DNA from 2 places in the Streptomyces sp. NPDC056883 genome. Region 1 is predicted to be linked to the other one. Evidence: predicted binding sites of a transcription regulator. Region 1 holds the regulator's gene; the other holds the start of a gene.
The links. Region 1 encodes HrcA, which represses chaperone genes, less so after heat shock. Its sites were predicted from a motif close to TTNGCACTCNGNNNNNCNGAGTGCNAA; they were not measured.
Positions count from the first base shown of each region.

Region 1 (3,403 bases):
TGGCCCATCGGCCGCTCCTCGCCGCGCAGCTTGGCCAGCTGGCGCAGCAGGTCCTCCTGCTGCGCGTCCAGCTTGCCCGGGGTGGTGACCTCGACGTGCACGATCAGGTCGCCGCGCCCGCCGCCGCGCAGGTGGGTGACGCCGCGTCCGTGCAGCGGGATCGCCTGCCCGGACCCGGTGCCGGGCCGGATGTCGATCTCCTCCAGGCCGTCCAGCGTCTCCAGCGGGCACTTGGTGCCCAGGGCCGCCGCCGTCATCGGGATGGTGACCGTGCAGTGCAGGTCGTCCCCGCGCCGCTGGAACGTCGGGTGCGGCAGCTCGTGGATCTCCACGTACAGGTCGCCGGCGGGGCCGCCGCCGGGGCCGACCTCGCCCTCGCCCGCGAGCTGGATCCGGGTGCCGTTCTCGACGCCGGCCGGGATCTTGACGGTGAGGCTGCGGCGGGAGCGGACCCGGCCGTCGCCCGCGCACTCGGGGCACGGGGTCGGGACCACGGTGCCGAAGCCCTGGCACTGCGGGCAGGGCCGCGAGGTCATGACCTGGCCCAGGAAGGACCGGGTGACCTGCGAGACCTCACCGCGGCCGCGGCACATGTCACACGTCTGCGCCGAGGTGCCGGGGGCGGCACCCTCGCCGGAACAGGTGGTGCAGACGACGGCCGTGTCGACCTGGATGTCCTTGGTCGTGCCGAAGGCCGCCTCGTCCAGTTCCAGGTCGAGGCGGATCATGGCGTCCTGGCCGCGGCGGGTCCGCGAGCGCGGTCCGCGCTGCGAGGACTGGCCGAAGAAGGCGTCCATGATGTCGGAGAAGTTGCCGAAGCCGCCCGCTCCGAAGCCGCCGGCTCCGCCGCCGCCCGAGGAGGACAGCGGGTCGCCGCCGAGGTCGAAGACCTGCTTCTTCTGCGGGTCCGAGAGGACCTCGTAGGCGGCGTTGATCTCCTTGAAACGCTCTTGCGTCTTGGGATCGGGGTTCACATCCGGGTGCAGCTCGCGGGCGAGCCGCCGGAATGCCTTCTTGATCTCGTCCTGCGATGCGTCGCGGCGCACGCCGAGAACGGCGTAGTAGTCCGTGGCCACTTACGACTCCGCCAGGATCTGTCCGACGTAACGTGCCACTGCGCGTACCGCTCCCATCGTTCCGGGGTAGTCCATGCGGGTCGGTCCGACCACGCCGAGTTTGGCGACTGCTTCGCCGCCCGAACCGTAGCCGACCGAGACGACGGACGTGGAGTTCAGTCCCTCGTAGGCGTTCTCATGCCCGATCTTTACGGCCATTCCCGACTCACTGGCCTCGCCCAGCAGCTTGAGGAGCACGACCTGCTCCTCCAGCGCTTCGAGCACCGGCCTGATCGTCAGGGGAAAATCGTGTCCGAAGCGGGTGAGGTTGGCGGTGCCGCCGATCATCAGCCGCTCCTCCGCCTCCTCGACCAGCGTTTCGAGAAGGGTGTCGAGGACGGCTCGCACCGTCACCCGGTCCTCGTTCTCGAAGGACTCCGGAAGGTCCTTCACCAGCGGCGGCACGTCGGTGAACCGGCGGCCGACGACACGGCTGTTGAGGCGGGCCCGCAGGTCCGCGAGCGAGGCCTCCCCGAAGGGGGCCTGGCAGTCGACGAGCCGCTGCTCGACCCGGCCGGTGTCCGTGATGAGGACGAGCATCAGGCGGGCCGGGGCCAGCGAGAGCAGCTCGACGTGCCGGACGGTGGAGCGGGTGAGCGACGGGTACTGGACGACGGCGACCTGCCGGGTGAGCTGCGCGAGCAGCCGCACCGTACGGCCGACGACGTCGTCGAGGTCCACGGCCCCGTCGAGGAAGTTCTGGATGGCCCGGCGCTCGGGCGTCGACAGCGGTTTGACCCCCGCCAGCTTGTCGACGAAGAGGCGGTAGCCCTTGTCGGTGGGGATCCGGCCGGCGCTGGTGTGGGGCTGGGCGATGTAGCCCTCGTCCTCCAGCACGGCCATGTCGTTGCGCACGGTGGCGGGCGAGACGCCGAGCCGGTGCCGCTCGGTGAGCGCCTTGGAGCCGACCGGCTCCTCCGTCCCGACGTAGTCCTGGACGATGGCGCGCAGCACTTCGAGTCTGCGTTCGCTGAGCATCGCGCACACCTCCATCGTTTCCGTCGTCCGTTGCTTCGACCGACTCGGTCTGTTGGCACTCTGAGCGTTCGAGTGCCAGAGATCCCCCGGTCAGTGTACGGCGGGGTGGTACACCCCTAGCAAGGGCGGCCCGCCAAGGTAGCGTCGCGGCATGGACGTGCGTTGGGAAGAGGCGGGCTGGGAACGGCTCACCGAACGGGCCGGCCGGCGACGCCTGCCGGTGTGGGACTGCACCGTGGGACTGGTGGTGGGCGAGGATTCCGCCCTTCTGATCGACCCCGGGTCCTCCCTGCGCGAAGGGGCGCTGGTGCGCACCGAAGCGGAGTGGCTGGCGGGCCGGCGCGTGACCCATCTCGCATTCACACACGGACATTTCGACCACGTGTTGGGCGGTGCGGCGTTCGCGGGGGCCGAGGTCTACGGTCCGGTCGGGCTGGACGCCCTGCTCTCCGTGAGCCGGGACGAGCTGCGGGCGGACGCGGTCCGGCACGGCCTGGCGGCGGCCGAGGCGGCCGAGGCGGCGGATCTGCTGGTGCTCCCCCGGCACCTGGTGTCGGGCGAGTGGACGCTCGACCTGGGCGGGGTGCAGGTGCTGCTGGCGAACGTGGGCCCGGGGCACACCCGGTACGATCTGGCCGCCTTCGTGCCCGGTGAGCGCGAGGTGGTCTTCTGCGGGGACCTGGTCGAGGAATCGGGCGAGCCGCAGGCGGGTCCGGACGCGGTGCCGCGGCAGTGGCCGGCGGCCCTGGACCGGCTCCTCGCCCTGGGCGGGGACGACGCTCTGTACGTACCGGGTCACGGAGCGGTGGTCGACGCGGCCTTCGTACGTGCCCAACGCGACACACTGGCGGCCCGTTTCGGCGTGTCGGACACCTGAGACGGCCCGCTCTCCTACCCTCGGCCGGATGCGTGAGTACTCCCCCGACCTGACCCCGCAGTGGAAGCGCGCCAAGCCCGTGCCGGAGGTGCCGGCCGATCCCGATCTGGTGGTCGAGGTGGCGGGTACGGACTTCTGCGGCGCGGTGGTGGCCTGCGAGGCGGGCACGGTCACCCTGGAGGACCGCTTCGGCAAGCGCCGCGTCTTCCCCCTCGAACCCCGCGGTTTCCTCCTGGACGGCGCGGTGGTGACCCTGACCCGCCCGGCGCGGGGGCCGGCCGCCCCGGCCCGTACGGCCTCGGGCTCCCTCGCCGTCCCCGGGGCCCGGGCACGGGTGGCCCGGGCGGGCCGGATCTACGTGGAGGGCCGCCACGACGCCGAACTCGTCGAACGGGTGTGGGGCGACGACCTGCGCATCGAGGGCGTCGTGGTG
Region 1 is NZ_JBHUBS010000004.1:137,052-140,454, reverse strand. Features, by position in the region: gene dnaJ (molecular chaperone DnaJ) at 1-1,076, opposite strand, end outside; gene hrcA (heat-inducible transcriptional repressor HrcA) at 1,077-2,093, opposite strand; gene ACFRU2_RS12465 (MBL fold metallo-hydrolase) at 2,245-2,970, shown strand; gene ACFRU2_RS12460 (DUF3097 domain-containing protein) at 2,999-3,403, shown strand, end outside.

Region 2 (3,403 bases), on a different contig from region 1:
CGGTGGCACCGGTGAGGGTGGCCATGTCCTGGAGCATCGCCTTGCGGCGGTCACCGAAGCCGGGCGCCTTGACGGCGACGGCGTTGAAGGTGCCACGGATCTTGTTGACGACGAGGGTGGAGAGCGCCTCGCCCTCGACGTCCTCGGCGATGATCAGGAGCGGCTTGGAGGCGCCGGCCTGGATGACCTTCTCGAGCAGCGGCAGGAGGTCCTGGATGGAGGAGATCTTGCCCTGGTTGATCAGGATGTACGGGTCATCGAGGATGGCCTCCATACGCTCCTGGTCGGAGACCATGTACGGGGACAGGTAGCCCTTGTCGAAGGCCATGCCCTCGGTGAACTCGAGCTCCAGGCCGAAGGCGTTGGACTCCTCGACGGTGATGACACCGTCCTTGCCGACCTTGTCCATCGCCTCGGCGATGAGGTCACCGACCTGCTGGTCCTGCGCGGAGAGCGCGGCCACGGCGGCGATGTCGGACTTGTCCTCGATCGGACGGGCGGTCGCGAGGAGCTCGTCGGAGACGGCCTTGACCGCGGCGTCGATGCCCTTCTTCAGGGCGGCCGGGGAAGCACCCGCGGCAACGTTGCGCAGACCCTCGCGGACCAGCGCCTGCGCCAGGACGGTGGCGGTGGTGGTGCCGTCACCCGCGACGTCGTTGGTCTTGGTCGCGACCTCCTTGACGAGCTGCGCGCCAAGGTTCTCGTACGGGTCGTCGAGCTCGACCTCACGCGCGATGGTGACACCGTCGTTCGTGATGGTGGGAGCGCCGAACTTCTTGTCGATGACGACGTTGCGGCCCTTGGGACCGATCGTCACCTTCACGGTGTCGGCAAGCTTGTTGACGCCACGCTCAAGGGCGCGACGGGCGTCCTCGTCAAACTTGAGAATCTTCGGCATGGGAGCGGTTCAGCCCTCTCGTTGCTATCCCCGGCCGCTCACCGCGACCGCCTGTCAGACACGAACTACGCCCCTCGCCGCCCGGCATCAGCAGGGGTGACCAGGGGCGTAGCTCAAAGCAAAACTGGAGAAGTGATTACTTCTCGACGATCGCGAGCACGTCGCGGGCCGAGAGGACGAGGTACTCCTCGCCGTTGTACTTCACCTCGGTGCCGCCGTACTTCGAGTACAGGACGACGTCGCCGACGGTGACGTCCAGCGGGAGACGCTGGCCGTCCTCGAAGCGACCCGGGCCCACCGCGAGGACGACGCCCTCCTGGGGCTTCTCCTTCGCGGTGTCCGGGATGACCAGGCCAGAGGCCGTGGTCTGCTCGGCGTCGAGCGGCTGGACCACAATGCGGTCCTCGAGCGGCTTGATGGCAACCTTGGAGCTGGTGGTCGTCACGATCTGACCTTCCGCTTCGGAGATCCGGAGTTAACTGTCTGGGTGGCGACCTTGTCGATCCGTCGTCGCGGGTGCCGGATCCACTGTCGCAGGGTTGGCACTCACCGGGGGCGAGTGCCAGACGCGAGACTATTCCGGGGATTAGCACTCGGTCAAGCGGAGTGCCAATACGCGCCGCTGGTTTCGCGGCCGGGGGCGCCTCGCGCGCGGCGCCGTTGCGCCTCAAACGCCGGCGGGGCTGGGGTTGGCCTGGTGTCGGGTGGGCTGCGGCGGGTGGGTCGGTGCCGGGGCCGGGGTGGGGTGTTGGCCTGGACTGCATGATTTAGGCGCCCCCTGCTCTACTCCGACAGGGCGCGGCATGTTCTCGCGCCACAAATCACGCTCTACGTCCAGGCCAACACCCCACCCCGTCCCCGTCCCCGACCCTCGCCGCAGCCCTCCGACCCCGGCCGGGCGACGATCCGGCGCAGCCATTTCAGCCGTCCGGCGTTTGAGGACCGGGGTCGGAAAATCCAGCCTCGCCGGTGTTTGAGGACCGGGGTCGGAAAATCCAGCCTCGCCGGCGTTTGAGGCGCGGGGTCTGGGGCGGAGCCCCAGGGGGGGGCCGGGCGCAGCCCGGTAGCCCTCCCGGCCGGGGGCATCCCCAGCCCCGCCGGCGTTTGAGGCGCGGGTCCGAGCAGCGCCCGGGGAACGGTGGAAGGGCGGGTAGGGGACTTCGCCCCGCAGGGCCCAGCCGGCCGCACCCGCCCACCGGGCCCGGGGCGGCAGCCCCGCTCGGCCACCGTCGGACGGAGGGCGGCGCAGCGGCGCGAAGCCGGGGAGGCCCGCCAGGGGCGAGCCGCGCGAGTGGCGCGTCAAGAAGGTGCGGCGCCCGGTATGTGAGGCTTGGGGGATGCGGATCCTGGTCGTCGAAGACGAAGTCAGCCTCGCCGATTCACTGCGGCGCGGCCTCTCCGCCGACGGCCACTGGGTCGATCTCGCCCACGACGGCCACCGCGGCCTGGACCTGGCCCTCACCGGAGGCCCGTACGACGTGGTGCTCCTCGACCTGATGCTCCCGGGCCTCTCGGGCTACGAGATCTGCACCCGGATGCGGTCCCACGGCGTCGCCACCCCCGTGCTGATGCTGACCGCCAAGGACGGCGAGTACGACGAGGCCGAGGGGCTGGACTCGGGCGCGGACGACTACCTGACGAAACCGTTCTCCTTCGTCGTCCTCGCCGCCCGCCTCCGCGCACTCACCCGCCGCACGGCCACCGCCGCCGCCCGCCCCGCCGTCCTCCAGGCCGGCGACCTCGTGCTCGACGCCCAGGGCCGCCGCTGCCGCCGGGGCACGCACGAGATCGAGCTGACCGCCCGCGAGCTCGGCGTCCTGGGCTGCCTGATGGAGCAGCCCGGCCGGGCCGTCGCCAAGCAGGACATCCTCGACGAGGTCTGGGACGGCCCGCACGGCATCGACCCGAACATCGTCGAGGTCTACGTCTCCTCGCTCCGCCGGAAGATCGACGCCCCCTTCGGCCGCCGCTCGATCCTCACCGTGCACGGCACCGGCTACCGGATGGCCCCGGACGGTGGCTGAGCCGGGACGGGGGCCGCGTCGGCCCCGCCGCCTCGGGAGCCTCCGCGCACGCGCCGCCGCGGCCGCCGCCCTCGCGATGGCCGCCGTCCTGGCCGCCGGCGGGCTGTGGCTCTACACCCTGTTGCGCGCCAACCTCATCGAGAACACCACCGGCCGCACCGAGCTCGCCGCCCGCAAGGTGGCCGCCCAGTACGACACCGGGAGCCTCCCGGCCGCCGGCCGGCTGCCCGCGCCCGAGGACGGGGTCGACCTGGTCCTCGTACGGAACGCCGCCGGGACGGTCGTGGCCACCAGCGGGGACCTGAAGGACACTCCCGAGGTCACGGAGTTGCGCCCCGCGCCCGGCGAGGACATGCGGTCGGGCGTCCTGCCGCCCGCGCGCCCCGGCGCGCAGCGGCGCGTGGTGGTCGCCGTGGACGCGCCCGGCCCGCCGGGGGCGCACGACGCGCACACCGTCTACGCCGCGACCGTGCTCGGCGAC
Region 2 is NZ_JBHUBS010000005.1:158,475-161,877, forward strand. Features, by position in the region: gene groL (chaperonin GroEL) at 1-898, opposite strand, end outside; gene groES (co-chaperone GroES) at 1,035-1,343, opposite strand; gene ACFRU2_RS15310 (response regulator transcription factor) at 2,236-2,922, shown strand; gene ACFRU2_RS15315 (sensor histidine kinase) at 2,915-3,403, shown strand, end outside.
Region 2: a site for HrcA is predicted at 1,485-1,511, ahead of groES (co-chaperone GroES). Genes of this name have one in related genera too.